3 regions of the Bradyrhizobium sp. SZCCHNPS1003 genome follow, and region 2 is predicted to be linked to each of the others. Evidence: predicted binding sites of a transcription regulator. Region 2 holds the regulator's gene; each other region holds the start of a gene.
The links. The regulator PhoB, encoded in region 2, activates phosphate uptake and scavenging genes when phosphate is short. The targets are predictions, from matches to a motif close to TGTCATNNANCTGTCAT.
Positions count from the first base shown of each region.

Region 1: the regulator PhoB is predicted to act here: its motif matches at 6,601-6,617, upstream of QX126_RS17745 (YbhN family protein).
Region 3: the regulator PhoB is predicted to act here: its motif matches at 2,269-2,285, upstream of phnF (phosphonate metabolism transcriptional regulator PhnF).

Region 1 is NZ_JAUHIU010000010.1:12,519-22,886, forward strand. It holds gene msrB (peptide-methionine (R)-S-oxide reductase MsrB) at 115-618, opposite strand; gene QX126_RS17705 (FAD-binding oxidoreductase) at 716-2,146, opposite strand; gene QX126_RS17710 (histidine phosphatase family protein) at 2,252-2,794, shown strand; gene QX126_RS17715 (universal stress protein) at 2,848-3,273, shown strand; gene QX126_RS17720 (class I SAM-dependent methyltransferase) at 3,327-3,950, opposite strand; gene QX126_RS17725 (YdcF family protein) at 4,060-4,647, opposite strand; gene QX126_RS17730 (hypothetical protein) at 4,734-5,291, opposite strand; gene QX126_RS17735 (hypothetical protein) at 5,373-5,807, shown strand; gene QX126_RS17740 (ferritin-like domain-containing protein) at 5,882-6,388, opposite strand; gene QX126_RS17745 (YbhN family protein) at 6,773-7,864, shown strand; gene QX126_RS17750 (hypothetical protein) at 7,968-9,914, shown strand.
Region 2 is NZ_JAUHIU010000001.1:312,236-322,603, reverse strand. It holds gene pstC (phosphate ABC transporter permease subunit PstC) at 1-362, shown strand, start outside; gene pstA (phosphate ABC transporter permease PstA) at 366-1,247, shown strand; gene pstB (phosphate ABC transporter ATP-binding protein PstB) at 1,244-2,065, shown strand; gene phoU (phosphate signaling complex protein PhoU) at 2,096-2,812, shown strand; gene phoB (phosphate regulon transcriptional regulator PhoB) at 2,829-3,536, shown strand; gene QX126_RS01470 (trypsin-like serine protease) at 3,682-4,998, shown strand; gene QX126_RS01465 (HoxN/HupN/NixA family nickel/cobalt transporter) at 5,170-6,291, shown strand; gene QX126_RS01460 (HupU protein) at 6,307-7,323, shown strand; gene QX126_RS01455 (nickel-dependent hydrogenase large subunit) at 7,320-8,759, shown strand; gene QX126_RS01450 (hydrogenase small subunit) at 8,994-10,085, shown strand; gene QX126_RS01445 (nickel-dependent hydrogenase large subunit) at 10,107-10,368, shown strand, end outside.
Region 3 is NZ_JAUHIU010000025.1:10,604-20,971, forward strand. It holds gene QX126_RS30255 (alpha-D-ribose 1-methylphosphonate 5-phosphate C-P-lyase PhnJ) at 1-34, opposite strand, end outside; gene QX126_RS30260 (carbon-phosphorus lyase complex subunit PhnI) at 31-1,134, opposite strand; gene phnH (phosphonate C-P lyase system protein PhnH) at 1,138-1,749, opposite strand; gene phnG (phosphonate C-P lyase system protein PhnG) at 1,749-2,204, opposite strand; gene phnF (phosphonate metabolism transcriptional regulator PhnF) at 2,323-3,048, shown strand; gene QX126_RS30280 (phosphodiesterase) at 3,085-3,927, opposite strand; gene QX126_RS30285 (ABC transporter ATP-binding protein) at 3,924-4,985, opposite strand; gene QX126_RS30290 (ABC transporter permease) at 4,991-5,776, opposite strand; gene QX126_RS30295 (ABC transporter permease) at 5,781-6,596, opposite strand; gene QX126_RS30300 (ABC transporter substrate-binding protein) at 6,649-7,656, opposite strand; gene phnE (phosphonate ABC transporter, permease protein PhnE) at 7,815-8,663, opposite strand; gene phnE (phosphonate ABC transporter, permease protein PhnE) at 8,660-9,544, opposite strand; gene phnD (phosphonate ABC transporter substrate-binding protein) at 9,640-10,368, opposite strand, start outside.

The DNA of each region.
Region 1 (10,368 bases), on a different contig from region 2:
GGACGCGCCAAATCGCGCTCCGGCTCGACCGCTCGTCGCGGCTGCCGGCGCGTCCTGAAGACCCCCATCTGAGCCTTGAACGGACGGGCCGGACAATCCGGGCGCAAATTCCTGTCAGGTCGACGACGGATTTGCCGGGTGGAACGTGAGCGACAGCCCGTCCATGCAGTAGCGCAGGCCGGTCGGCTTGGGGCCGTCGTCGAACACATGGCCGAGATGGCCGCCGCAGCGGCGGCAATGCACCTCGGTGCGGACCATGCCGTAGGTCTTGTCCTGGCGCGTCACCACGGCATTGTCGAGCGGCTTGAAGAAGCTCGGCCAGCCGGTGCCGCTGTCGAACTTGGTCTCGGAGGAGAACAGCGGCAGGTCGCAGCCGGCGCAGGCGAAGGTGCCCTTGCGGTGCTCCTTCAGCAGCGGGCTGGTCCAGGGCCGCTCGGTGCCCTCCTCGCGCAGGATCTCGTATTGCTGCGGCGTCAATTGCGCGCGCCACTCGGCCTCGGTCTTCTCGATCTCGAACTTCTCGGCGGCGCGGGCCGGCGCGGAGCCGCCGAGCCAGCGCAGGGCAGCGAAGCCGAACAGGCCGGCGGCGGTGGTGAACATCAGACGGCGGTCGATCATGGACGTCTCCGTGCGGCGATGGGTTACCGGATCTACGGATGGGATCCCGCGAAGTTACGTCAGGCGCCGGCGCGACGGCTCACTTTCTTGCGAGGGGTCAGCCCTCCCCGGCGTCGGGACGGCGGTTCAGATCGGATGGCTGCGGCCGCAACGGCAGCCGCGAGCCGGGACGCTCGGCTGCCCGGCGCCGCGCTTCGGCCGCCCTGATCTCGCGCACACGCTCCTGCGCGCGCACGCGCTCGCGGTGCCGCGCCAGCGTCCCGGCCGCGGCGGCACGGCCGCGGATCCAGAGATTGACCACGTGGCCGGCGACCCGGCCGCTGACGCCGCCGGCCCAAACCAGCTCGAACGGCGAGAACAGCTTCCAGCGGTCGTCGCCGGCGAGGATCGCTTGCGCGATCAGCTGCCCGGCCATCGCCGAGGTGTTGAGCCCCTGCCGGCCGAAGCCGCTCGCGACCCACAGCCCTTTGCGAAGCTGGCCGATCTGCGGCATGCCATGCACGGTCTGGCCGGTCACGCCGCCGAAGGTCTCGGCGATCTCGACGCGGCCGAGCTGCGGGAACACCGTCCGGATCCGGCGCTGCAACGCCGCGGCAAATCCGCTGGGCCGGGCGTCCCAGGTCGTTTCCGGGCTCGCCCACATCAGCCGGTCACCGTCGACGATGCGAAAATGATCGATGCCGTCGGTATCGCTGACTGATCCCTGGAAGGCGACCGCCTCGGCGAGCCGCTCGCCGAGCGGCGCGGTGACGCCACCATAGCGCCACACCGGCAACAGCGTATCGGACAGTTTCTGCAGCGGCGCGCCGAGATGGATGTTGCCGGCCAGCACGATGTGCGAGGCCCGCATCCGCGCCGACGGCGTCACGATGCGCTTGCGCACGCCTGACGCATCGATGCTGACCACCGGCGTATCCTCGAAGATCCGCGCCCCGGCCCTGTGCGCAAGCCGCGCCAGGGCATGAACATACTTCCGGCCATCGAGCTGGAACGCCCGGGGGTAATGGACGCCATGGAAGTAGCGGTCGGTCTTGAGCTTGGTCCTGACGCGCTCGACCTGCCAGCCCTCGACCTCGGTGTCGAAATCCTCGTGCAGCATCTGCAGGCGGCGGATCAAGGCGTCGCCGGCATCGACATTGGAGACTTCGAGCGCGCCTTCGCTGAGCCCGATGCCCGGCATCGCAGCCTCGGTGGCCTGGGCGCGGATGAACTCGGCGCCGGACCAGGACAACGCCCACAGCGCCCGCGCATGCGCGAGCCCGACGCGCTCGATCAGATCCGGCAGCGGCAGGTCGAACCCGGGCATGACCGTGCCGATCATGTGACCGGATGCGTTCCATCCGACTTGGCGACCTTCCAGCACCGCGACGCTCGCCCCCTGCCGGGCCGCGCACAACGCCACCGTCAAGCCGGCCAATCCCGCCCCGACCACGCAGACGTCGACGTCGAGGTCGAAATTCAACCTGGTGCGGCCGTGTGCACCTGCGGCATCCGCGTCATCGTTCATGCTTGTGGAAGTCTCGCTCATGGCGTTTTCTTAGCGAACCCTGCGCCGGACGTCATGACGCTTTTAATGGCGATAAAGAGACGTGGTAGAGGCTGACCCAGCCTGAACGATTCGAGACGGAATTCCATGCGCCGATTGATGCTGCTGCGCCACGCCAAGACCGAGACTGACGCGCCGACCGGCCGCGACCAGGACCGCCGTCTCGACGAGCGCGGGCACCAGGATGCCGCCATGATCGGCGATTTCATCGCCAGCCACCCGCCGGTGCCGGAGCTGGTGCTGGTCTCGACCGCGGTTCGGGCGCAGCAGACCTGGGACCTCGCGCTTGCGGCGATGAAGGACCGTGTCCCAGCCCCGCAGGTCGAGTCCGTCCCCGAGCTCTACGGCGCCGAGCCGATGCAGATCCTGTATCACATCCGCCTTGCGGCAGCGCATGATCCGAAGCAGCTCCTGCTCGTCGGGCACAATCCCGGCATGCACGAGCTGGCGCTGGCGCTGACCGGCGAGGGCGATTCCGAGGCCCGCCACGAGCTGATGCGCAACATGCCGACCGCGGGACTCGCGGTGCTCGATTTCGACACCGACGATTGGGGCGATGTGAGCTTCGCCCGCGGCAACCTGCTGAGGTTCATCACGCCGAAACTGCTCAAGCACGGCTCGGTCGATTGACAGACAGGTCGGGGCCGGCGCGTAATGCCGGCGGAGAGAGAGGAGGACCTTCGATGTTCAACTCGATTCTGGTGCCGATCGATCTGGCCGACACCGACCTCGCCAAGCCGGCCATCGCCACCGCGGCCACGCTGGCGCAGACCTGGAGCGGCACGGTGCATCTGCTCAACGTGATGCCGATGACGCCGGTGATGCTCGCCGAATACGTCCCGGCCGATTTCGATGCGCAGCAGCGCGAGACCGCCGAGGAAGCGCTGTCGATCGTGGCGCGCGAATCCGGCATCCCGGCCGAGCGCATCAGCTACACGGTACGCCAGGGCGGCATCTATCACGAGATCCTCGAGGAGGCGGCCAAGGTCAACGCCGACCTGATCGTGATGACCTCGCACCGCCCGGCGATGCGCACCTACTTCCTCGGCAGCAACGCGGGGCACGTGGTGCGCTATGCCAAGTGCTCGGTGCTGGTGGTGAGGCCGTGAGGCGGCAGATCACCGCATCTTCGCATGTCGGACCGCTTTGACCGAGCCGTGAGTCAGACGGTCGGACCAGCCTCAGCCGCGCGAGCAAGCCAGAAGCTACGCTCGCCGTTCGCTGGCTCGCCAACCGAATGTGCGATCCATTCGAAACCATTGTCGCGAAGCAGCGCCGCGTACTCGGATGGATCGAGAGACGCATGATAAAGCGGATCGCCGCGATAGCACCCGATGGCTTCACCATGTGCGGGGCCTGCGTTGAACATCAGAATGCCGCCCGAAGCCGTGCAGGCCGCGAAGATTGGAAACATTCGTCGCTGGTCATCGTGCCCAAGATGGAAGAAGCTGTCCCAGGCCAGCACGCCGTCAAACCGCCGACCTAAGGTCAACGACCGCATGTCGGCGACGATCCATTCCTGATCCAGCATCCTCGTTCGGCAAAGTGCGATCATCGTCGGCGAGCTGTCCACGCCGGTGACGGAAAACCCCTGTCCGGAAATGTGCGCTGCGATCGGCACACCGCCCCCGCAGCCGAGATCGAGCACGGTTGCGCCCGGTCGGAGACACGCAAGGAAGCGTTCGATGGGAGGCTTGTCAGTCCAGGCAGCCGCGCGGCGGTCGGCGTCCCACGACAGCGCATGGTGCTCGTAGTGGGCGACAATACGGCCTGCACCTTGGTTCATGGAAACTCCGTCGCAGGGGCCAGATGCCCCATCTGGAATGACCACCAAAGTCTGCCATGAGACCCGATGGACGCTGTTGTCATCGAAGTGCGAGCAGGCGCCGAGTCGATCACGGCCACTCCGCGATGAAGCCCTTCGCCTTATAAGGTTCGATCTTGTCCCATTCGCTCAGCACGCGGCGGCGAAACTCCGGATGGGTGTGCCACGACTGCCGCGGTACGCCGAAGCTATCGACCGTCAGCAGCATCTTCTCGACTTCGGGCCAGTGCCGCTGCAGGGTCATCGCGTAGCGCCGCGCGGTCCAGCTGTTGCCGAGGCAGATCACGCTGCCGACATTGGCGAGGCCGAGCGCGGCGTCGATCACCGGCAGCGCGAGCGCGACGTTCTCGCCGGTATTCGTGGCGTGGTGCTCTTCGAGGATGCGCTCGGCCGGAATGCCGCGCCTCACCATGGCGGCCTTGATCAGCGTACACTCCGAAAGATCAGCGCCCGGCGTGATCCCGCCGCTGACGATGGCGTGGCGGAAGTAGCCCTGCTGCCACAGCTTCACCGCCGTCTCGGCACGCAGCTCCTCGTCGACGCGGGTCCCGAACACGAACAGGAGATCGGCCGGCCGCAGCGGCGTATCGGCGAAATGCCGCGCGTTGACCGCGGCGATCTCGGCGTCATCCGGTCTGCGCAGCGCGCGATCCTGCATCGTTCTTCTCCCAACGTCGGCTCATCCTGGCATGACGCGGCGCTGTCGCGCGCTCACATTCGATGACCGGCGATGACGCCGCGTGATCACGGCAGCAGCGAGCCGGGAATATCCGTGAACGTGTAGCTGCGCGGCCTGTTGCGGGTGATGAAGCCGCCGACATACCAGGCGAACAGCGCGGCGAAGCCGATCAGGAACAACGCTCCCGACCATTCGGCGATGACGAGCGCACGCACCAGAAGCCCGGTCATCGCCACCGCGAACAGCGCAATCGCGGCGAGCGCGGCGCCATATGTGAAGCGGCCGAGGCCGGCCGTGAGCCGCGCGTTGCTGCCGCTGGAGGCGAGCCGCGCATGCAGGCCGAGGATGAAAGCACGATAGGCCTCGCTCTGCGGCGCCATCAGCGCCGCCGTCTGCCAGGAAGTCGAGATGATGCTCAGCCTGCGGCCATCGCGATGGGTGATGTCGGCACGAAAACGCTTCGCCTGCATCGACACCGGCCGGTAGGACAGCCGGATCGCGGCGATGTCGGCGTACGGCCACAGGCCGGTCCGGCCGGCGAACCGCCACGACAGGCCCTGCCCCGTGAGCTCGAACTGCTGCGCGGCGCCGATCAACGACGCCTTGTAGGCGTAGCGGATCACGTCATGGCCTTCTGTGGTGATGTCCTGGGAAATGGATCGGTCCTGTTGCGCGTGGCGCGCGCCTTATCCTACAAACGGAGCATGAGCGAAACGATCTATTTTCCGCGCCACCTGATCCTGGCCGGAGCGATGGCCGCCGGCGTGCTGCTGGCGCTGGCCGTGCACATGCTCGGCGCCCGCTACGGGCTCGATCTCGGCGGCCTGTGGCAGACCGAGAGCGGCGCCTTCATGCCGGCGGGATCGGCGATCGCCTGGTGGCTGATCGCCACGGTCGGCTTCTCCTCGGGCTATTTCATCGCCAACATCATGCACAGCGCGGTGTCGGGCGAGATCCCGCAGCGGATGCGCAACTTCCTGGTCGTGGTCGGCGTACTGATGCTGGCCGGCATCGGCCAGGCGATCTCCGGCCCGAGCCCGGTGCCGTCGGCCTCAGGTGTGCTGGCCGGCCTCGCCGCGCTCTGCCTCGGTGCCCTGATGGCGTTCTGCGGCGCCAATTTCGCGTTGCGTAAGAGCTGACGCGCGGCATCCGGATGCGACGACGCCGCGCGGGATGTCCGCGCGGCGTTTTGTCTCATCGACTGGTGACGCGATCAGCTTGCGGCGCGCAGGTTGACGCCGCTCTCGGCGAGCTTGGTCAGCTTCATGTCGGTCGCCTTCTCCTCGTCGAGCGTCTTCTGCAGCACGGCGGCGCAGTCGCTGCGGCCGAGCTGCTTGGCCCAGGCGATCAGGCTGCCGTAGCGCGTGATCTCGTAGTGCTCGGCCGCCTGGGCGGCGTTGATCAGCGCTGCGTCCAGCACGGCCTTGTCGGCGACCTCGCCGGCGACCTCCTCGGCCTCCTCGATGATGCCGTCGATCGCCGGACAGTCGACCGCCTTGGCCGCGATGCCGTGCATCTTGAACACCTGCTCGAGACGCGTCACATGCGTCTTCGTCTCATCGAGATGGGTCAGAAAGCCCTGCTTGAGCTTCCGATCCGTCGCCTTGTCCGCCATCTTTGGCAGCGCTTTGACGAGCTGGTTCTCGGCGTAATAGATGTCCTGCAGCTGATGAACGAACAGATCGTTCATCGTCTTGATGTCCTTGGTGAACAGTCCCATTTGCCTCATGTCCTCTTGGTTCGGGAACATGGCAGGTCCCTCCCCGACCGATCGTCGCCATGTTCGCTGTGCCCGCGGGGCGCTAACCGGCGGCCACGGCGGTTGTTCCGGCGCAACCGGCCCTGCCGGCCGGAACCGGTCGCAGAGGGCCAGGTTTGCTCGTGAACCGCGCGCGTAACCAATTGGACCGAACTGAGGCGGCCGCCAGCCGTGTGACTGAAGTGTGACAGACCCGCGCCGCATGGGTCGGAGCTGAGCTGTGTCAAGGACTGCACAAGGCGCGCATTTTAGCATAAGGAACAGGCTGTCACGAATTGCCCGCCTCCATCGACCAATGGTTTCGCCTCTTTTCCAAGAACTGGTACCGCCCCGCCGGGAGGATGAATGCAGCGCCTGCTGACCACGCTCTCGCGTGGCTTCAAGAAATGGATCGGCTGGAAGCGGCTGGGGATTGCAGCGAGCCTTGCGATCATCGCCTTCGCGATCACGACGCTCGTGCGCACGCTCAAGGGCGTCGATGCCGGCGTCATCCTGACGGCGCTCACCGAAATCCCGCTCGGTCACATCGCGCTCGCGGCCTTGTGTGTGATCGGCGCGTTCTGCACGCTGACCTTCTATGACTATTTTGCACTGCGAACGATTGGCAAGAAACACGTCCCCTATCGCATCGCAGCGATGAGCGCCTTCACCAGCTATTCGATCGGCCACAACATCGGCGCCACCGTCTTCACCGGGGGCGCGATCCGGTTCCGGATCTATTCGGACTACGGCCTGTCCGCGATCGACGTCGCCAAGATCTGCTTCCTGTCGGGCCTGACCTTCTGGCTCGGCAACCTGTTCGTGCTCGGCATCGGCATGACCCTGCATCCGGCGGCCGCCACCGCGATGGACCAGTTGCCCCCGGCGATGAACCAGTTGATCGCGATCGGCATCCTCGGGGCGATCTTCGCCTATCTCGGCTGGCTGACCGCCGGCAAGAACCGCCGCCAGCTCGGCCAGAACGGCTGGAAGGTGGTGCTGCCTTCCGCGCAGCTCACGCTGGTGCAGATCCTGATCGGCGTCGTCGACCTCGGCTTCTGTGCGCTGGCGATGTACCTGCTCGTCCCCGCCGATCCTCCGATCGACTTCCTGTCGCTGTCGGTGGTTTTCATCCTCGCCACCCTGCTCGGCTTTGCCAGCCATGCGCCTGGCAGCATCGGCGTGTTCGATGCCGCGATGCTGGTGGCGCTGCCGCAGTTCGGCCGCGAGCAGCTCTTGGCCACCCTGCTCGTCTTCCGCGTGCTCTATTTCGTGATCCCCTTCGCCATCGCGATCTCGATCATGGGCATCAGGGAGCTCTGGATGAACGTCGTCAAGCCGTGGCAGGAGCGGCGCCGGCTGAACGCCGCCTGCGAGGACGAGGTCGCGGCCAAGCGCGCCGCCGCCACGGCCCCTGCCGCGGTTCCCCAGCGCATCAAGCGCCACTCCCAGCGCTGAGCAGCAATTCTCTCGCGGACGATGCGACGGTTCGATCCTCGACCGGTTGAACTCGCGTGCGGTCCTCTTATTTCCGCCCCATCGCTGACGTGAATCCTTGCGCATGACCCGAATGCCCCCTCGTCCGCTGCTCGCCGCCTGCGTCCTGGTCGGCCTGCTCGCCCCTCTCGCCGCCACCGAGGCGGCCGCGCAGTTCGGCGCAGCGCCGCTGCAGATCAGCTGGGAGGTGCGCAACCGCTTCCGTCTCTTCCGCGAGGAGCGCGACTTCCTGCTGCATACCGAGAGCACGCGCGACCGCTCCATCCTCGCCGCCGAGCAGGCGCTGGGGGTGCAGAGCGACGGCCGCGGCTGGGCGCGCAACGTCGTCAACCGGCTCTGCATCGACCTCGCCGGCCGCGTCAACGAGCCGTGCACGCGCGACAACGTCAAGGAAAGCTATCTCACCCCCATCGACCATCCGGTCACCGTGCGCCTGACCGGCCCGGTGCCGGTCGGCGCCACCTGCGCCTGGTCGTTCGACGACGGCGACGGGCCGCAGACCTCGACCTTCGACTGCGCCGAGCCGGTCAATTTGCGCGTCCGCTACGGCCGCCAGACCGTGGCATCCGTCGATGTCGCCAGTCCCGAAGGCACGCGGCAGGTCTCGACCGGAATCCAGGTCCGTGACGTCCTAATCGCCGGCCTCGGCGACAGCATCGCCTCCGGCGAGGGCAATCCGGACCGCCCGATCGCGCTCGCCGACGACGGCTTCTGCTTCCGCTCCTATCTCGGCGGCCCGACCGCGCAATATTATCGGCCGAGCCGGGCCGGCTTCAAAGGCGGCCGCGCCTGTGAGGCGCCGGACACGTTGCAGAACTGGCAGAAGCACAGCGCGGTCTGGCTCAACGCTGCCTGCCACCGCTCGCTCTACAGCTACCAGACCCGCACGGCGCTGGCGCTTGCGGTGCGCTATCCGCACGTCGCGGTCACCTACCTGCCGCTCGCCTGCACCGGCGCCACCATTGCCGACGGCCTGTTCGGCAGCCAGCGCGCGCGCGAATGCACGCCCGGCCGCTCGGTCGCGACCTGCGCCGGCGGCGTCAACGGCCAGCTCGGCGAACTCCGCGAGGCGCTGACCGCGGCCAAGCGCCGCCAGCCGGACCGCAAGCTCGACCTGATTCTGCTGTCGATCGGCGCCAACGACATCAACTTCTCCGGCCTCGTCGCCGACGTCATCGTCGACACGCCGACCGAGCGCACCCTGTTCAAGCGCTCCGGCGTGATCGGCTCGGTGGAGGAATCGCGCAGCGAGCTGGCGAGCGACCTGCCGCAGGGCTTTGCCAAGCTGCGCGAGGCGCTGAAGCCGCTGGTCGGCGACCTCTCGCACGTCATCTACACCTCCTACGGCAATCCGGCGCTGAGCCGTGCCGGCACGCCCTGCCCGGGCGGCCCGGCCGGCTTCGAGGTCCATCCGTCGTTCAATGCCAATCCGCAGCGGCTCGCCAAGGTCGCGGGCTTCGTCGAGAACGAGTTCCTGCCGTCGCTGCGCGGGCTGGCGCAATGCACCGCGGGAGTTCTGTGCCGCGATCCGCAGGCCGACCGCATGACCTTCGTCGATGCTCATCAGGCCGCGTTTGCCGATCACGGCTTCTGCGCCCGCTCGACGCAGGATCCGCCGTTCGACCGCGAATGCTTTTCGGCCGACGGCACCAGCTTCGATCCGAACATCGTCAGCGCCGCCAACGAGCCGCTGCTGTGCGGCCGCGGCGCCAGCGAATATCGCCCCTATTTGCCGCGCGCGCGCTGGATCCGCGACGCCAATGACAGCTACTTCTCGGCGATGACCTATCCGCAAGGGCTGCCCGCGGCGATGCAGCCTTCCGACATCCACGATGCGAGCTGGGGCGTGCTCTCGGCCGTCTACGGCGGCGCCGTGCATCCGACCGCCGAGGGCCACGCCGCCATGGCCGATGCCGCGTTTCCGGCCGCAGCAGAGGTGCTGAACCTCGATGCGGCCGAGCCCAACGTCACGAGCCAGCCGCTGCCGCCAGCGGGAGTCGTGCGGCAGTAGCGCGCGGCCAACGATCGGCTCACCGCCGATGCACCGAGTCGCCCGTCGGCTCGACGTTGCGTCTCGGTCGCGAGCGGAGTCCGTCGATTGCGCCGAAACGGCCTGCCGCAAAAGGACGAAATTCGCCCGCCATTCCAGGTCGATGACTGCGTCCGGCCGCCTCGTGACAAAATTTCCTGTTTCTTTTTTCCAGAAATCATGCTCTGATGAGCGCATCCCGTGCTCATGAGAGGGGCGGTTCGCGGTCGTCACGAACGTGGAGTGCGGGACGCGGTGGGCGCCACCGGTCGCAGCGTGATCCGATCATGCCGACGAACGAGCGGCGGCGCACGGTGAAGTCGTAGGGTCCTGGCATCCCGATGCTGATGCCAAGCGAGCGGTGGTGATGATCCGCTCGTGACGGGGGCAAGACAGCCGGTCCCCGGGGAGAGGACGTATAAGCCGTCAAACATCG
Region 2 (10,368 bases):
CGCCCGTGCTGAAGGAAGCCGCTTACGGGGTCGGCTGCACCACCTGGGAGGTCGTGCGCAGCGTCGTCATTCCCTACACCCGCGTCGGCGTCATCGGCGGCGTCATGCTGGCGCTGGGCCGTGCGCTCGGCGAAACGATGGCGGTGACCTTCATCATCGGCAACTCGTTCCGGATCTCATCCTCGATCTTCGCGCCGGGCACCACGATCTCGGCCGCCATCGCCTCCGAATTCCAGGAGAGCGACGGGCTGCACCAGTCGAGCCTGATCCTGCTCGGTCTGCTGCTGTTCGTGCTCACCTTCTTCGTGCTGGCGAGCGCGCGGCTGATGCTCATGCGGCTCGAAGCCAAGGCGGGAAGATAAGCCATGTCCAGCGCTGACACGCTTACACTCGATGCGCAGGTCAATCCGATCTATGCGCGCCGGCGCCGCAGGGACATCGTGATCCGCGGCCTCTGCGTCGCCGCCGCGATGTTCGGCGTCACCTGGCTGGCGTTGATCCTGTTCACGCTGTTCTATAACGGACTCGCCGGCCTCAGCCTGCAGGTTTTTGCCGCCGACACGCCGCCGCCCGGCTCCAGCGAAGGCGGCCTGCGCAACGCCATCGTCGGCTCCTTGATCATGACGATCATCGGCGTCGGCATCGGCGCGCCGCTCGGCCTGTTCGCCGGCACCTATCTCGCCGAATACGGCCGCAACGACCGCCTGACCTCGGTGATCCGCTTCATCAACGACATCCTGCTGTCGGCGCCCTCGATCATCATCGGCCTGTTCATCTATGGTGCGGTCGTGGTGCCGATGGGCGGCTTCTCGGCACTCGCGGGTTCCCTTGCATTGGCGGTCATCGTGATCCCGGTGGTGCTGCGCACCACCGAGGACATGCTGCTGCTCGTGCCCAACCCGCTGCGCGAGGCGGCGTCTGCGCTCGGCCTGCCGCGCTCGCTGGTGATCCGCCGCATCGCCTATCGGGCGGCGCGCTCGGGCCTCATCACCGGCGTGCTGCTTGCCACCGCCCGCGTCGCCGGCGAGACCGCGCCTCTGCTGTTCACCGCGCTGTCGAACCAGTTCTGGAGCCTCAACCTTTCCAGGACGATGGCGAACCTGCCCGTCACCATCAACAATTTCGTCCAGAGCCCTTATGCCTACTGGAAGCAACTGGCCTGGAGCGGAGCCCTTCTCATCACTCTGGCCGTGCTCGCCCTGAACATCGGTGCACGCATTCTCGGCGCCGAGAGGAACACCAAATGACCGAACTGTCCGTCTCCGTCAGTCAGCCCAATCACGCTCTTCACGGCAAGGCGCTTCCGGATGCGCCGGCCAAGGTGACCGCGCGCAACCTCAACTTCTACTACGGCGACCATCACGCGCTGAAGAACATCAACCTGTCGCTGGGCACCAACCGCGTCACCGCGTTCATCGGCCCGTCCGGCTGCGGCAAGTCCACGCTGCTGCGCATCTTCAACCGGATGTACGATCTCTATCCGGGCCAGCGGGCGACCGGGCAGCTGATGCTCGACAACACCAACATCCTCGATCCCAAGCTCGATCTGAATCTGCTGCGCGCCCGGGTCGGCATGGTGTTCCAGAAGCCGACGCCGTTCCCGATGACGATCTACGAGAACATCGCCTTCGGCATCCGCCTCTATGAGAAGATATCGAAGTCGGAGATGGACGACCGGGTCGAGAAGGCGCTGCGCGGCGGCGCGCTGTGGAACGAGGTCAAGGACAAGCTCAACGCCTCGGGCCTGTCGCTGTCCGGCGGCCAGCAGCAGCGACTGTGCATCGCGCGCACCGTGGCGGTCCGGCCGGAGGTGATCTTGTTCGACGAGCCGTGCTCGGCGCTCGATCCGATCTCGACCGCCAAGGTCGAGGAGCTGATCCAGGAGCTCGCCGAAAACTACACAATCGCCATCGTGACGCATAACATGCAGCAGGCGGCGCGCGTCTCCGACAAGACCGCCTTCATGTATCTCGGCGAGCTGATCGAGTTCGACGACACCAGCAAGATCTTCACCTCGCCGAGTGATCGGCGGACCCAGGATTACATCACCGGCCGGTTCGGCTGACGCCGACGACATTGTCTTCAGGAGATCATCATGGCCAGTGAACATACCGCCAAGGCGTTCGACAGCGATCTGCAGGACCTCACCCGTCTGGTATCGGAGATGGGCGGCCTCGCGGAGCGGCTGATCGTCGATTCCGTCGATGCGCTGGTGCGGCGCGACATCGCGCTCGGCCAGAAGGTGGTCGCCACCGACGCCGAGGTCGACAAGCTGCAGCGCATCATCGAGGAGCGCGCCGTGCTCACGATCGCCCGTCGCCAGCCGATGGCGGTCGACCTGCGCGAGATCGTCGGCGCGATGCGCGTGGCGACCGATCTGGAGCGCATCGGCGACCTCGCCAAGAACATCGGCAAGCGCGTCGCGGCGCTGGAGAGCGACTTCCATCCGCTGAAGCTGATCCGCGGCCTCGAGCACATGACCGATCTGGTGCAGTCGCAGGTCAAGACGGTGCTGGACGCCTATGCCGCGCATGACCTGCCGGCGGCGATGACGGTGTGGAAGGGCGACGAGGAAGTCGACGCCATCTGCACCTCGCTGTTCCGCGAGCTCCTGACCTACATGATGGAGGATCCGCGCAACATCTCGTTCTGCATCCACCTGATGTTCTGCGCCAAGAACATCGAGCGCATCGGCGATCACGCGACCAACATCGCCGAGACTGTATTCTATATGATCGAAGGCCAGCAGATCATGGACAAGCGCCCGAAGGGCGACATGACGAGCTTCGCGACGACGATTCCCGGTAACTAAGAGAGACGGTTCAGACATGGGCGCCCGAATTCTGGTGGTGGAGGACGAGGAGGCGCTGACGACGCTGCTGCGCTACAACCTCGAGGCCGAAGGCTACGAGGTCGAGACCGTGGCGCGCGGCGACGAGGCCGACACGCGGCTGAAGGAGCGCGTTCCGGATCTCGTCGTGCTCGACTGGATGCTGCCGGGCCTCTCCGGCATCGAGCTGTGCCGCCGCCTGCGCGCGCGCTCCGAGACCCGGCAACTGCCGATCATCATGCTGACGGCGCGCGGCGAGGAGAGCGAGCGCGTGCGCGGACTCGCCACCGGCGCCGACGACTACATCGTCAAGCCGTTCTCGGTGCCGGAGCTCCTGGCGCGCGTGAAAGGCCTGCTGCGGCGGGCGAGCCCGGAGCGGCTGGCGACCGTGCTGTCCTATGGCGACATCGAGCTCGACCGCGAGAAACGCCGCGTGGCGCGCTCGGGGCGGCCGATCGATCTCGGCCCGACCGAATACCGCCTGCTCGAATTCTTCCTCGAGCACCCCGGCCGCGTGTTCAGCCGCGAACAGCTGCTCGACAGCGTCTGGGGCCGCGACATCTACATCGACGAGCGCACCGTCGACGTCCATATCGGCCGCCTGCGCAAGCTGCTCAATCCCGGCCGCGAGCAGGACCCGATCCGCACCGTGCGCGGCGCCGGTTATGCGCTCGATGATCGCTTCGCCAAGAGCGAGCAGGTGTAAGGGCGATGGGCGTGAGGATGAAGAAGGTGTGAGGCGCGAGCGGGCCCGATTGAGGAGATCGCGGTCCGCTTTCCGCCACGCCGCCGCCGTCTTGATCGTGTCTGCTTCGTGGCCCGTCACGATGTTTCGGTCCCAGCGGACGCCCTTGATCAAGACCATCATCATATCTCTTGTCATGCTGCTCGGCAGCCTGGCGGGCGCCACGGCCGCCGAGCTCGAAGACGCGGTCGCGGCGGCAGGCAACGGGCAGCATGCGGCGGCGATGCGACGGCTGCTGCCGCTGGCCGCCAAGGGCGATGCGCGGGCGCAGTTCGACGTCGGCTTCATGCAGGCGTTCGGCTGGGGCGTGCCGCGTAATCCGAGCGAGGCGCTGGCGTGGTACCGCAAGGCCGCCGATCAGGGGCTCGCCGTCGCGCAACATTATCTCGGCATCGCCTACGTCAACGGCGAGGGTGTTGCCTCCAACTACGGCGAAGCCAGTCGCTGGTTCAGCCGCGCCGCGGCGCAGGGTTTCGCCCAGTCGCAATACATGCTCGGCCTGATGCTGCTCGACGGCCGCGGTGTGAAACAGGACGTCGTGCAAGGCTATGCCTGGCTGGTGATGGCGGGCCGTAGCGGCGTGCGATCGGCCGGCCGCGACGTGCAGCGGGTCAGGTTGACCGAGCCGCAGCGCGTCCAGGCCCAGAGCGCCATTGCGTCCTGGCAGCCGAAACCGGAATCGGCGGATGCGGGCATTGCCACTCCGCGTCCGGAGCAATTGCTCGGGCTCGATCGCCACATCGGCGAGGTCGTCGATCCCACCTCCTGGCCGGCGTCGTCGATCGGCGTCGTCACCGTCGCGCAATACTCGAGCGGCGGCTGGTGCACCGGCACCCTGGTGGCGCCGCGCGTCGTGCTCACCGCCGCGCATTGCGTCTTCAACGGCGTGGCGCAGGTCAGCCCCGGCAATGTCCGCTTCCTGGCCGGCATGAACCGTGGCACGCCGGCGGCATCGTCGGTCGCCGACAAGCTGATCGTGGCGCCCGATTTCGTCCCGACCCGGCACGACAGATGGTCGCTCGACCGCTCGCCCGCCGATTGGGCGCTGATCGTGCTGAAGGATGCTCTGCCGTCGAAGCCGGTGGCGGTCAAGGCGCTGACCCGCGAGGAGCTCGCGGCTGCGACCACGGCCGGAACCATCTCCGAGATCGGCTATGGCCAGGAGCGGCGCTATTCGCCGACCGGCCAGCGCAATTGCAGCGCCGGCATGACCGGGGATGCCCGGCTGTTGACAGTGCATTGCCTGGCCAATTTCGGCTATTCGGGCTCGCCGATCCTGGCCGAGGTCGGCGGGGAGCCGGCCGTGGTCGGCATCTTCTCGGCGTTCCACGAGGAGACCCGGCTGATGTTCGCCGCCCCCGCGAGCCAGTTCGAGGCGGTCGTGCGCCGCGAGATCGCGGCGCAGAGTGCCTCGGCGCGGTGAGGGAAGGAGCGAGAGAGACGAGGTCCCGCCGCTGGTCATGATCTGTGCGTGACTGGATAGCGGGTTGCCAAGCGAGAGGGCGGTCCGGGAAGCGCCACCCAGGTTTTCCTGCAGCTTTCGCCTGCAGCGGGGCCTTTACCGAACTGGCCTAGCTCTTGCTATAGTCCGAGTATGACGATTGTTCCAATTGATCATCCTCGGGCCGCGCGGCTGCTGTGGTGGCGGTCGCAGCCCGGCCGCAACGTTGCGCTCGTCGGCGGGCTGGTCGCGGCCAACGCGCTCGCCTGGGCCTGGGCATTCGCGCTCTACGCCGACCGGCCCGCCATCGTCGGCACCGCGATGCTGGCTTGGCTGCTCGGACTGCGCCATGCGGTCGATGCGGATCACATCGCGGCGATTGACAACGTCGTGCGGAAGCTGGTGCAGGACGGTAGCGCCCCGCGCGCCGCCGGCCTCTATTTTGCGCTCGGCCATTCCAGCGTCGTCGTCATCGCCACCATCGTCGTGAGCCTCATCGCCGGCGCCGACCTCCTGGATGAAGAGAGCGCGATCAGGGCGATCGGCGGCGTCATCGGCACGTCGGTATCGGCCGGCTTCCTGCTGCTTATCGCGTTGGCGAACCTCATTCTGTTCGTGAACCTCTGGCGCCGCGCCGCACAGCCGCAGTCCGAGATGGAAACCGCCGGAAACACCGGACGGGGCATCCTCATCCGCCTGCTGCGCCCCGTGCTCCGCCTGGTGGGACGCGCCTGGCACATGTATCCGCTCGGCTTCCTGTTCGGTCTCGGCTTCGACACCGCGAGCGAGATCGGGCTTCTCAGCCTGTCGGCGACCGAGGCTGCGCGCGGCGCGAGCCTCGCCCATGTGCTGGTATTCCCGGCGCTGTTCGCGGCTGCGATGGCCACCGTCGACACCGCCGACAGCATGCTGATGGTCGGCGCCTATCGCTGGGCGCTGACCGATCCCGCACGCAAGCTGCGCTATAACCTCGTGATCACCGGCGCATCCGTTGCGATCGCGCTGGTGATCGGCAGCTTCGAGGCGTTCACGCTGTTGGCGCCGCGGCTTGGCCTGACGGGGGGATGGGCTGACGTCGCCACCGCGCTGGGCGACGGTGTCGCCAATCTCGGAATCGTCGCGATCGGCCTGTTCGGACTGGTCTGGGCGGTCGCCATGCTGCTCGGTCGCAGTCAGCGCGGTTCCGAGGCGACGCCCGGCGAAGCGCTTGCCAGCGTTCGTGCGGGGGCGCTAAACCCGCCGGCGATACGAAGCGGAACGCATAAGACGGGCTAGGAGCGGGGCCTCATGATGGTCGGCTCGGAGGGAACGATCAGGATGCTGTGGCTGCAGGGCGCGAGCTGCGGCGGCTGCACGATGTCGATCCTGGAAAGCGGCGCGTCCGGCTGGTTTGACGAATTGCGCCAATCCGGCATCGATCTGGTGTGGCATCCCTCCGTCAGCGAGCAGACAGGGGACGAGGTCGTGGAGCTGTTGGAGGCGATCCGCGACGGCCGCGAGCGGCTCGATCTGCTGGTGCTCGAAGGCTCGGTGGCGCGAGGCCCCGGTCTGAGCGGCCGCTTCAACATGCTCGCCGGCACCAACCGCTCGATCTATCGCTGGCTGCTCGATCTGGCGCCGCTGGCCGACTACGTCGTCGCCGTCGGCAGTTGCGCCGCCTATGGCGGCATTCCCGCGGCTGGCATCAATCCGACCGATGCGGTCGGACTGCAGTTCGAGGGCAGCGATATCGGCGGCGCGCTTGGCGCGGCCTTCCGCTCGAGACGCGGGCTGCCGGTGATCAACGTCGCAGGCTGTGCGCCGCATCCGGGCTGGATGATGGAGAGCCTGCTGGCGCTTACCTCGGGCGATCTGACGGCAGACGGCCTCGACACAGTCGGCCGTCCGACCTTCATCGCCAACCACCTCGCTCATCATGGCTGCTCGCGCAACGAGTTCTACGAGTTCAAGGCGAGCGCGGAGACGATGTCGGAACGCGGCTGCCTGATGGAGCATCTCGGCTGCCGCGCAACGCAGGCGGTCGGCGACTGCAATCAGCGCTCGTGGAACGGCGGCGGCTCCTGCACCAAGGGCGGTTATGCCTGCATCGCCTGCACCTCGCCGGGCTTCGAGAGCGCGCAGAACTATCTGGAGACGGCGAAGCTCGCCGGCATCCCCGTCGGCCTTCCCACCGACATGCCGAAAGCCTGGTTCGTCGCGCTCGCAGCGCTGTCGAAATCGGCCACGCCGCGCCGCGTCCGAGTCAATGCGACGGCGGATCATGTCGTGGTGCCGCCGGGCCGTTCCGGCGACAAGCGCCGTCCATGACGCGGATCACGGTCGGACCGTTCAATCGTGTCGAAGGCGATCTCGAGGTCAGGCTCGATATCGAGAGCGGCCGCGTCGCGCGGGCGGAGGTGACGGCGCCGCTCTATCGCGGCTTCGAGCAGATCCTTGAGGGCCGGCCGCCGCTCGACGCCCTGGTGATCGCGCCGCGCATCTGCGGCATCTGCTCCGTGTCGCAATCGATCGCGGCCGCTGCGGCGTTGCGCCAGGCCATGGGCATTGCGGCAGCACCAAACGGCATCCTCGCGAGCAACATCGCGCACGCGGCCGAGAACGCGGCGGATCATCTGACGCATTTCTACATCTTCTTCATGCCGGACTTCGCCCGCGATGCTTATGCCTCGCACGCTTGGCATTCGGCCGCGGCCGAACGTTTCGCGGCGACGAAGGGCAGCGCTGCCCGCGATGCGCTGCCTGCGCGCGCGCGACTGCTCGAGATCATGGGCCTGATCGCCGGCAAATGGCCGCACAGTCTCGCCTTCCAGCCAGGCGGGACGACCCGCGCGATCGAGCTCGGCGAGCGCGTGCGGCTCAGCGCGATCGCGGCGTCGTTTCGCGGTTTCCTTGAGCGCGTCCTGTTCGCCGACAAGTTGGAGAACGTGCTCGCCTTGTCGACGCCGGACGAACTCGACCGTTGGCGCGAGGGCCGAGCCGGCGACTTCGCGCATTTCCTTCGGCTGGCCGATGCGCTCGCGCTGGCCGACCTCGGCAGCGGACCAGGTCTCTTGATGAGCTTCGGCGCGTATCACGACTTCAATGGAGCTCGTTTTCGCGCTGGCGTCCGCACGAGCAGTGGCGAGGTCCAGGCTTTGCCGTCGGACGGCATCACCGAGGACGTCTCGCACGCCTGGATGCACGATACGTCGCTCGATCCGTCCGAGAGCCGCACCGTGCCCGATGCCGACAAAGCCGACGCCTATAGCTGGTGCAAGGCGCCGCGTCTCGCGGGAGAACCGGTCGAGGTCGGCGCTCTCGCAAGGCAGGCCATCGACGGTCAGCCGCTGATCACCGCGCTGCTCGCGAGCGGTCGCAGCAATGTCCGCAATCGTGTCATCGCCCGGCTGATCGAAACCGCGCAACTCGCGCTGTCGATCGAGCACTGGATCAAGGCGCTGCGTCTCAACGAGCCGTTCTGCGTGAACAGCGGTGAGGCGGCCGACGGCCACTTCGTCGGGGTCGTGGAGGCTGCGCGCGGCAGCCTCGGCCACTGGCTCGCGGTGCGCTCCGGCCGGATCGAGCGTTATCAGATCATCGCGCCGACGAGCTGGAATTTTTCGCCGCGCGACGCCGACGGCGTTGCGGGCCCGCTCGAGCAGGCGCTGGTCGGCACCGAGGTCGGCGATGCCGGCGCGCGTGCGGTCGGCATCCAGCACGTCGTGCGGTCGTTCGATCCCTGCATGGTCTGCACGGCGCATTGAGCGCGCTGCACACAGGCAGGCAGCAAGCGGAAACAAGATTGTCGGTGCAAAGCGCGTGATTTCCGATTGTCGCGCGCGATCCACCACCGAAGGCTCCGTCGCTGCGATCGCACCGCCTCAAGCATCTGAAATCATTATGATTCGAATCCAGCAATGATGCTGGCCCGCATCTTGCTGTCCTTCTCGCCAGAACGCGATCAGATGATCGCCAACGCGATGTCAGGGGGAGGACTCATGGGCGCGGCAACGGAAACTTTTTACAGCGTCATCAGGCGTCAGGGCATCACGCGGCGCAGCTTTCACAAGTTCTGCAGCCTGACCGCGACGAGCCTCGGCCTCGGCCCGCTGGCGGCGAGCCGCATCGCCAATGCGCTCGAAACCAAGCCGCGCACGCCGGTCATCTGGATGCACGGGCTGGAGTGCACGTGCTGCTCGGAGAGCTTCATCCGCTCGGCGCATCCGCTGGTGAAGGATGCCGTGCTGTCGATGATCTCGCTCGACTATGACGACACCATCATGGCGGCGGCCGGCCACCAGGCGGAGGCCATCCTCGACGAGACGCGTGCGAAGTACAAGGGACAGTACATTCTTGCGGTCGAGGGCAATCCGCCGCTGAACGAAGGTGGCATGTTCTGCATCGACGGCGGCAAGCCGTTCGTCGAAAAGCTGAAGATGATGGCCGAGGACGCCATGGCGATCATCGCCTGGGGCGCCTGTGCCTCCTGGGGCTGTGTGCAGGCGGCAAAGCCCAATCCGACGCAGGCGACCCCGATCGACAAGGTCATCACCAACAAGCCGATCATCAAGGTGCCGGGCTGCCCGCCGATCGCGGAAGTCATGACCGGCGTCGTCACCTTCATCACCACCTTCGGCAAGCTGCCGGAGCTCGACCGCCAGGGCCGGCCGAAGATGTTCTACTCACAGCGTATCCACGACAAGTGCTATCGCCGACCGCATTTCGACGCCGGCCAGTTCGTCGAGGAGTGGGACGACGAGGCCGCGCGCAAGGGCTACTGCCTGTACAAGATGGGATGCAAGGGCCCGACCACCTACAACGCCTGCTCGACGGTGCGCTGGAACGGCGGCGTGTCGTTCCCGATCCAGTCTGGTCACGGCTGCATCGGCTGCTCCGAGGACGGCTTCTGGGACAAGGGCTCGTTCTACGACCGCCTCACCAACATCAAGCAGTTCGGCATCGAGCACAACGCCGACCAGGTCGGCATGGTGGCCGCGGGCACGGTGGGCGCAGCGGTCGCGGCGCATGCGGCGGCGACGGCCGTGAAACGGCTCGCCACCAAGCGCGACGACGCCAAACAAGATCATTGATCGCATTCAGGGCAGGCAACGATGGGCATCCAGACTCCCAACGGCTTCAATCTCGACAATTCCGGCAAGCGCATTGTCGTCGATCCGGTCACTCGCATCGAGGGACACATGCGGGTCGAGGTCAATGTCGACTCCGACAATGTCATCCGCAATGCGGTTTCCACCGGCACGATGTGGCGCGGCATCGAGGTGATCCTCAGGAATCGCGATCCGCGCGACGCCTGGGCCTTCACCGAGCGGATCTGCGGCGTCTGCACCGGAACGCATGCGCTCACATCGGTGC
Region 3 (10,368 bases), on a different contig from region 2:
CGAGATAAGCAAAGTTGTACGTCGGCGCGCTCATTCCGCAGCTTCCTTCAATTCAGGAGCGGCATTGGCCTCGGCGAACTCCTGGCGCAGCTTGCGCAGCAGGCCGAGCTCGGACTGGAAGTCGACATAGTGCGGCAGCTTCAGATGCTCGACGAACCCGGTCGCCTGCACATTGTCGGAGTGCGACATCACGAACTCCTCATCCTGCGCCGGCGCAATCACATCCTCACCCAGCTCACGCGCGCGCAGGGCGCGGTCGACCAACGCCATCGACATCGTCTTGCGCTCGCTCTGCCCGAAGGCGAGACCGTAACCGCGCGTAAAGCACGGCGGCTCGGTGGCCGACCCCTTGAACTGGTTCACCATCTGGCATTCGGTCAGCTCGACCGATCCGAGCGGCACCGCAAAGCCGATCTCCTCGGCCAAGAACTCGACCTCGACTTCGCCGAAGCGGATCTCGCCGGCGAAGGGATGGTTGCGGCCATAGCCGCGCTGGGTCGAGTAGCCGAGCGCGAGCAGAAATCCCTCATCACCGCGTGCGAGATTCTGCAACCGCAGATCACGATCGGCGGGAAAGCTCAGAGGATCGCGGGTGAGATCGCCGACCGGCGCGCCAACCTCGGCTTGCGGCGACGGCTCGATCAAGCCGTCCTGGCCGAGAATGTCGGTGACACGTGGCGTCGGCGCATTCGGCGCCTCGGCACGGGCCGGCGGCTCCGGCTCGGCGCCTGCCGCCAACTGCGGATCGAGCAGCCGATGCGTATAGTCGAAGGTCGGCCCGAGCACCTGGCCGCCAGGAATGTCCTTGAAGGTCGACGAGACGCGCCGCTGCACCCGCATCGCGCCGGTGTCGACCGGCCCGGTCGCACCGAAGCGCGGCAGGGTCGCGCGGAAGGCACGCACCAGGAAGATCGCCTCGATCAGATCACCCCGTGCCTGCTTGATTGCGAGCGCCGCGAGCTCGCGGTCGTACAGCGAGCCTTCGCTCATCACGCGATCGACGGCAAGCCCCAACTGCTCGGAGATCTGCGCCAGCGACAGCTCGGGCACATCGCGATCACCCCGGCGTTCATGCGCCAGCAGCCGGTGCGCGTTCTCGATGGCGCGTTCGCCACCCTTGACGGCAACATACATGCCTCACTCTCCTGCGGAAACGAGTCGGGTCGTTCGCGGGATGGCGACGATGGACGAGCCATCGACCAGCACCACATCGACACCACGCGGAAACAGCTTCTCATTGATCGACAGCCGCTCGAACAGGTCGGCGGGTGCCACCGTTGCGCGGAACGATGTCGTCCCGTCGATGCCTGGACCGCGCAGCTTGAACACCGGCCCTCCGGACAAGCTCGGCACCTGCAGGATCAGCGTCGTCGAGCGATCAGGGTATTCAGCACTGCCGAGCGCGAATGAATTCAGATCAGGCAGCGCTTGCGGCTCCGCGACCAGCGCAAAACTGGCGAGCGCGGCATCGGCGACGATCGGCGCCCCGGTGTGAAACTTGAGCCAGGCGCCGACCTCAGGCGTGCCGGCGAGCGGCGCATCGAGCCAGATCGGCGTATCGTGATCGAACAGAGTCAACGCGATCGCGGCGGCACCAGGCATCAAGGACGAGGGCTGGCCGACATTGACCTCGACCTCTCGCACATTTCCCGGACGCGCCATGGCCTCCATGACGGTACGGAAGGTCGATTGCGCGGACAGGACATTGTCGGCGAAACCAGGCTGCAGATCGGAAGCGGCGGCAGCCATCAGCCTTCTCCTCGCACCATCGTATAGAAATCGACACGCGTGGCCGCAGCCTCCTCTGCGCGGTGCTCGCGCGAAGTGCGCATCTGCGCCTGCAGCGGCGCAACCACCTGCGTTTCGATCGATCGCGTGTGGCTTGATGACTGGATCATCGCGTCACACAGCGCCATCAAACGCGCCTTGGCGGCGTCGCGTCCCAGCACATAGCCGAACCCGACCTCGCCGCTCTCCAGCCGTACCGCGGCGCGCGACACCGTCGCCTCGCCGACATTGAAGGGCGCACCATCACCGCCGATCCGGCCCCGCAGCATCACGAGGCCATTCTCCGCCGGGCGCAGGTCGCGATGCTTAGGCAGCGCGAGGCTATCGAGCCTGGCGCGGATGTCCACATGCGAGGCATGCGCCAATACCCGCATCGCCGCCCTGCGCCGGTCCTGCATCGCCATCTCGCCGCCCATCTTCATCCCGATCTTGCCGTTACGAAGTTGTCTATGTTAATAGACAACTTCGTAACGAAGCGCCATGACTGTTTGATGACATGGACGTGATTTCGAGGCCGGACAGCGGGGAGCCGCGATGAGCATGCTGGGCGCCGATTCGGGCGTGGCGCTGTGGCGGCGGGTGGCCGACGGCATCGAGCGCGACATCGCCGACGGCCGCTTCGCCGCCGGCACGCGCCTGCCCGGCGAGACCGAGATCGCCGAAACCTACCGCGTCAACCGTCATACGGTGCGTCGCGCGCTCGCGACCTTGGCGGAGCGCGGCCTCGTGCGCGCCGAGCGCGGCAGCGGCACCTATGTCGAAGCGCCTCGTCTGTCATATCCCCTGAGATCGCGAACCAGGTTCTCCGAGATCGTGGGCGCCGGCGGGCGTGAGCCTCGTGGGCAGTTGATCGCAGCGTCCGAAGAGCCCGCAACGCGCGAACTCGCGCGCGAGCTGCGATTGAAGACGGGTGCTCCGCTGGTCCGAATCGATGCACTGCGTCTTGCCGACAAGACCCCCATCTGCGTCAGCACGTCCTGGCTGTCGTCCGAGCGATTTCCCGAGGCCGGTCACATCTTCGCGTCGGTCCGCTCGATGACGGCGCTGCTCGCGCATTACGGCATTCGCGACTATCGCCGCGGCACGACCAGGATCACGGCAGCCATCGCCGACGCGAGCGACGCCGCACGGCTCGACCTCGCGATTGGGCGCCCGGTGCTGGTGGTCGACAGCACCGACATCGATGCCGATGCGACGCCGCTCGTCAGCAAGCGCTCGCGCTTCGCCGCGGAGCGCGTGACCTTCGAGGTCGAGAGCTAGACCAGACGTCCATGGCTTTGTCGCGTCCTTGCGCGCTCAGTCGATGAGCGTGCCGTCTTGATTGAAGAACGGATGCGGCCCGTCGAAATCCCCGATGGGCACCTGATGCGTGACGACCGTTCCGAATCCCGGTCCTGGAAACCAGGCATGAAGGTGAAAGGCCGGTGGCTCGATCTGGAAGGATGGCGGGCGAAGCTCGGCCAGGTCGAGCGCGACGGCATGGTTCGGTGCCGGGCAGATCGTGCAGGGGATGCCCGCAAACCGGGTCAGCGTCGCGCGATGAACGTGACCGCACCCGATCAGTTGCACCCGCGGATGGCGCGTGAGGACGGCCGCGAGATCGTCGGCGTTGCGCAGGTTCTGCCGGTCCATGTGCCAGATGCCAGTGGCGAACGGCGGGTGGTGCAGAAACAACAGGGCCGGCCTTTCGCTGGATCCGGACAGCGCGGCGTCGAGCCATTGCAGACTCGCTTCATCGAGCTCGCCATGCGGATGGCCGGGCACGCTGGAATCGAGCAGAAGCAGATCGAGATCGGTCAACGCCACGCACCGGTTCAGCGGACTGGTGGGTTGACCATGCAGAGCGTCCGGAAACGCCGCGCGCATCAGCTCGCGTGAATCGTGATTGCCGGGCACGGCGACGAATGGAGTTTCGAGCTCGGCGAGAAGATCCTTGAGATGATCGTATTCGGCCGACGACGGCGTATCGACGAGATCGCCCGAGATCACCACCAGATCGAGCTTCGGCTCGAACCGGTTGAGCTCCGTGATGCAACGGGCCAGCGCGCGCGCCGTATCGACGCGGCGGTAGGCGAGCCGGCCGGGCGCCTTGATGTGCAGGTCGGATATCTGGGCGATGGTGACAGGACGCGTGCTCATGCTGATCCACCTTGCTCCGGCAGCAGACGAATGGCGCTCGGCTCAATCGACAGGCCGATCCGCTCACCCGCGCTGACCCTGATCGTATTCGGTGCGTCCACCGTCAGTGGAACGGCGGCGGCGTCGCGGACGACGATCCGCTGGCGATCACCGGCGAAGCGAACACTGTCGACGAGGCCGGTCAGGCACGATGCCGCCGCGTCGACGATCCCGATCGTTTCCGGCCGAACCATCGCCATCGCCCTGCTGCCCGAGCCAGCCTCTGCGATCCGCTGTCTCCCTCCGGGCAAGACGAGGTGAGCGCCGTCGATCGGCGCCTCGATTATGTTGGCCGCGCCGACGAACTCCGCGACGAAGCGGTCGGCTGGCGTGAAATAGATCTCGCGCGGCGTCCCGACCTGGGCGATGGCGCCCTTGCGCATGACCACGATGCGGTCCCCGAGCTCCATGGCTTCGGCCTGGTCATGCGTGACGTAGATTGCCGTGATTCCGAGCGTACGCAACAGGCCGTTGAGCTCGTCGCGCAACCGTTCGCGGAGCGCTGCGTCCAAGGCTGTGAGCGGCTCGTCGAGCAGCAGCACGCTCGGCCGGATGGCGACCGCGCGCGCGAGCGCGACGCGCTGGCGCTGACCGCCCGAGAGCTGATCGATGCGCCGATCTTCGAGGCCGGCGAGGTTGGTCAGCGCGACCAGCTCGGCGACCCGCGCGGCGCGCTCCGGCTTGGGCACGCCGTGGATCTTGAGCCCGTAGCCGATATTGTCAGCGACGGTCATGTTGGGGAACAGCGCGTAGGACTGAAACACCATGCCGACATTGCGTTTCTCGATCGGCTGCCTCGTCAGATCCTTGCCGTCGAAAAGCACGCGCCCGCCCGCATCGGGTGTTTCGAGCCCGGCCACGATCCGCAGCAGCGTGGTCTTGCCGCAGCCGGACGGCCCAAGCAGCACCAGCGTCTCGCTCTGCGCGATGTCGAGCGTGGCGCGCGCGAGCGCGCAGGTCCCGTCGGCAAAGGTCTTGCCGCAATTCTCCACCTTCAGGGCGGCTCCATGCCGGGTCATCGTGCTCACCGCAACCTTCCTCTCTCGCCGATCCACTGCATCGCCACGAGCAGCGGAATGATCATCACGAAGAAGATCAGCGTGTAGGCGGATGCGACCTCCAGCCGCATCGATGCGTAGCTGTCGGCGAGGCCGACCGGCAGCGTCTTGGTCAGCGGCGTATGCAACATCCAAGTCAAGTTGAATTCTCCGAGGGATAGCGTCACCACCATGAGGCTGCCGGCCAGGATCCCCGGCGCGGCATTGGGAACGATGACATCGATGAAGCGGCGCCATGGCGCCGCCCCGACCGACGCGGCGCCCTCATCGAGCGACTTGACGTCGATGGTCGCGAACACAGCCATGACGGAGCGCACCATGAAAGGCATCGTGAAGATCACATGGCCGGCGAGGATGAACAGCCATGAGCGGCGGAAGCTGCCGAAGCCACCATAGGTGAGCAGCAGCGCCAGCGCGATGGCGAGCCCGGGAATCGCGAGCGGCAAGGTGATGATCTCCTCGACCAGCCGCGCCAGCCGTCCGCCGCGAACGTAGAGCGCGTAGGCAGCGGGAACACCGACCACGAGCGTGACCGCCAGCGTGCCCAGCGCGATCAGGATCGATGCCATGATCGTGCCCGCGTAGAGCTCCCAGACCTGGGCCACCCACTGCAGCGTCACGCCGGATTGAATGCCGCGGAAGTAGTTGACGGTCACGCCCGCGGCGATCGAAAGGCCGGCCGGCACGGCCAGGAAGGCGGCGACCAGAAGTGTGAACAGCAGTTGAAGGATGAAGATGACTCTGTCGCGCACGTGCCTACCCTGCCGCTGCCACCGAGCTGCCGGCGAAGGAGCGCGCCAATGCGAGCATCAGCCAGGTCATCAGGCCAAGGCCGACCGAGAGCGCCGCCGAGGTGGCCAGGTTTCCGGCCAGCGTGAACTCCGTGTAGATCAGCATCGGCAACACGTCGATGTTCGTGGCCAAGGTGAATGCCGTTCCGAACGCACCCATCGCCGTCGCGAACGCGATCGCGCCGGACGCGATCAGCGCCGGGGTCAGCGCCGGCAGGATCACGTCGCGCAGCACGGCCCAGGGGCTCGCGCCGAGCGATCGGGCCGCCTCCTCCAAACCGGGGTCCAGCTTCTGCGCGGCAGCCATGATCGTGAGGATCACCCGCGGAATCGAGAAATAGAGATAACCGAGGAACAGCCCGTAGATCGAATAGGCAAATACGAGCTTGTCGCCGGTGAGCCGGGACGAGACCTCCCCGATCATCCCCTGGCGGCCAGCCAGAAGGATGATCATGAAGCCGACCACGACGCCCGGGAACGCGAGCGGAAACGTCAGGATCGCGACCAGGATCGCGCGGCCCGGAAACCGGTGACGCTGCAGGAACAGGCCGGCGATCGTCGCAATGACCAGGGTCGCGATCGTGGTGGCCGCCGCCAGCGCCAGCGTGTTGAGAAGTGTCGTGCGGTAGCGCGGCTCGAGGATGATCGCGAGATATTCGGCCAGACCGTGCGGTCCCTCGGCGCCGGTGACGAGCAGCCTCGCCATCGGCAACAGGAAGAATGCCGAGGTGACGGCTCCCAGAGGCAGCAAACAGAGCCGGACGAAGGATTTGTGCGACATATGATCAAGTGCACCTCCACCGGATCGTCTCCGGCGGAGGCGCGGTGCTCCTTCAGCGGACTTCGGACAGATAGCGATCGACGAAGCCCTTTTGCGCAGCTTCCATATCGCCCCAGTTCACGCTCTTGGCGCGGGCGTAGTCGCTGTCCGGCAGGAACTTGTTCTTCACCGAGTCCGGCAGCTCGATCGGGCGCGCCGGACGCAGATAGGCATTGGTCCAGATCGCCTGGCCCTTGTCGGAGAGCAGATAGTCGATCACCTTCTTCGCCTTGTCCTTGTCGGGCGCGTTCTTCACAAGGCCGACGACATAGGGGAAGACCACCGAGCCTTCGCAGGGAATCACGAACTCGAAATTGCCCTTCTCGGTATATTTCGCGCGGTAGGCGTTGAAGTCGTAGTCGAACAGGATCGGGATCTCGCCCGAGACGACACGCGCATAGGACGTCTGCTTCGGCACGATCGGATCATTCTTGCGCAGATCCTTGAAGAACGTAAGGGCTGGCTCGAAATTGGCCTGCGATCCGCCGAGCGCGAGGTTGACGGCAACCGCGCCGACATAGCCGACGGCCGCAGAGCTCGGATCGAGGTAGCCCACCATGCCCTTGTAGTCTGGTTTGAGCAGGTCCTTCCAGCAGGCCGGAACGGGCTTGCCGCCGAGCGCATCCTTGTTCACGAACAGGCCGAGCGTGCCGGAGTGGATCGTGGTCCAGTAGCCGTCCGCATCCTTCAAGCCGGCGGGGACCTGATCCCAGTTTGCGGGCTTGTAGGCCTCCAGCGCGTCCTGCGTCTTCGCCTTCATGCCGAAGGTGACGCCGAAATAGCCGATGTCGCCGACCGGATTGCTCTTCTCGGCGAGGATCTGCGCCAGCGCCTGGCCGGAGTTCTTGTTGTCGTGTGGAATGTCGTAGCCGAGATCGGTCTTGATCGCCTTGAGCATCGAGGCCCAGTCGGCCCATTCCGGCGGGCAGTTGTAGCAGATGACGTCCGCGGCCTTGGCCGGCTGCCATGATGCGGCAACACATAGCGCGAGCAGCGCGAGAACGAGGCGGGTGACCTTCATGAAGACAGACTCCGTATTCCTGGCACGGCGGCCAGTTCCGGAGCTTCCCCTAACGGCGGCACATGAAGGATTTGCGACAGAAAGTGCAGTGCACACGGCCGAAGCCGCACCTTGATCGTTCGTCAACGAACGATCGCAACCTTCAGATGCCGCGACGTTCAAGCGACGGCGCGGCGACCGATGATCGCAAAGCGCAGCTTGCCCGAGATCCAGTCGATCGCAGCCACCGCCACCAGGATCATCAGGATCAGGAACGACACCTTCTGCCATTCCAGCACGCGGATCTGCTCGGCCAGTTGCAGCCCGATGCCGCCCGCGCCGACGATGCCGATGATCGTCGCCGAGCGCGTATTGGATTCGATGAAGTAGAGCACCTGGCCGGCAATGACCGGAAGAACCTGCGGCAGCAGGCCGAAGCGAATCTCGTGCAACGCGCTGCCGCCGGCCGCACGCACGCCCTCGACCTGCTTCCGGTCGGCGCTCTCCATCGCCTCCGAGAACAGCTTGCCGAGCGCACCGAAATCCGAAACCGCAATCGCCAGCACGCCGGCGAAGGGCCCGAGGCCGACGACGTTGATCCAGACCAGCGCCCAGATCAGCGTGTCGACGCCGCGAATGGTGTCGAACAGGCGACGCACCGGAAAGCGGAAGACGGCCGACGGGACGATATTCCTGGCCGCAAGCAGGCTAACCGGAAGCGCGAAGACGGCCGCCAAGGTGGTGCCGAGCACCGCGATCGAGAGCGTCTCGCCGAGCGCCTTGAGATAGATCGGAAGCGACGAGCCAGGATCTGGCGGCAGCATCATTCGCGCGATCCAGCCGAGCTGGCCGAGGCCGGACAGCATCCGCGACGGCGAGAAGTCGAGATCGACGAGACCAAAGACGAAGATGGCCAGAGCCAGCAGCAGCACGACCGGCGTTGCGAAACGTGCGGACAGGGACCGATTGAAAATATGCGGGTAGCGCTCGGCAAGCTGCTTCGCGTCCGGTGAGCCGGAGATGCTCATGTGCGGGCCTCCGAGCCGAACAGGCGGCCGCGTAGCCAGCCGGTGCCGATATCGATCAGGAACACCGTGACCACGATCATGACGAGAATGGCGCTGACGTCGGAATAGTAGAACTTGCGGATCGCGACCACGAGCTCCTGGCCGATGCCGCCGGCGCCGACGAAGCCCATCACGGAAGCCTCGCGCACGTTGATCTCGAAGCGCAGCAAGGTGTAGCTGGAGAAACCCGCAATAACCTGAGGGAGCACGGCAAATCGCATGCAAGACAGCCAGCTCGCGCCGGTGGCGCGCACGCCCTCGACCGGCTTCATGTCGGCATTCTCAACGACCTCGGAGAACAGCTTGCCGAGCGCACCGCTCGAATGAAGGGCGATGGCGAGCACGCCCGGGATCGGCCCAAGCCCGAAAGCAATGACGAAGATCAGGGCGAACACGACGCTCGGAACGGTGCGGGCGAATTCCAGGAGCCGGCGCACCGTGAAGCGGATCCACGGCGCGGGCGAGGTGTTCTCGGCGGCGAGGAAGTTGAGACCGAATGCGACGAGCATTCCGGCCATCGTGCCGACGTAGCTGATCAGCAGCGTCTCTGCCAGCAGCTTGATCCACTTCTTGAAGCCCCAGAACCATTCGGGCAGATTGGTCCAGACCCGCTGCCCGTCGTCGAGCGCGAAGATGCGATCGAAGTAGCTGATGAAGTTGCCGAAGTAAGTATAGAACGTCCGCAGATTGACCTCGGCACCGATGGCCGCGGCGAAGAGCACCGCCAGGAATACCATGGCGGACAGGGCAAGACGCAATCGACGGCGCGAAACGGCCCGCCGATAGGTCTCGTTCAGAGCCGCAAGCTGCTGGCTCGGAAGGATCGAAACGGCAACAGCCATCGGCTTCGTGCTGCTCTTGGTTCGGACGTGTGAGGGATTCTTCAACGGACGAGCCGGGCCCCACGGGACCCGGCTCACCATCGATGGATCGTCGATCAGGACGCCTTCTTGCGCAGGCTGTCGACGAATTTGATCAGGTCGATCGTGCCGTCCCAGTCCTTCGTCGTGGCAGGGTGGAAGCCCTTCTTCTGGCCGTCGGAGAGACGGTCGAAGGCGGCCTTGTCCTTGATCGGCGCATCGAAGAAGGCCTTGGCGATCGCCGATTTCAGATCGTCCGGCAGGTCCGTGTTGTAGGCGTAGGGGCCGTTGATGATCGGCGCCGACTTGTGAATGATGCGGAAGTCGTCCTTCTTCATCGGCGAACCGTCAGCGTTCTTCAGCATGCCCTTGGTCAGCATCTGGGCCAACGTCGAATCGTTGTCGCTCGTCCATTGGTTGGCCGCGATGTCGACAGTCCCCTGGGACAGGGCCAGCACCGCGTTCTCGTGGCTGCCGGTGAAGACAACCTTGCCAAAATACGTCTCGGCGTCGGTCACGCCCATTTTGTTGAGCTCGAAGCGGGGCACGTTGTTGCCCGACGTTGAGTTCGGATCGACGAGGCCGAGATTCTTGCCCTTGAGGTCTTCGACCTTCCGGTACGGGCTGCTCGCCTTGACGAAGAACACCGAATAATAGCCGGTGCTGCCGTCGGAGTTGATGTCGTTGGCGAAGGCATCGGTCTTGACGCCGGTGAGCCGGGCGCGGGCAAACGACGCCGAGCCATAGCTCGCGATGTGGATGTTGCCGGCGCGCTGGCCTTCGATCACGGCCGCGTAATCGTTGGC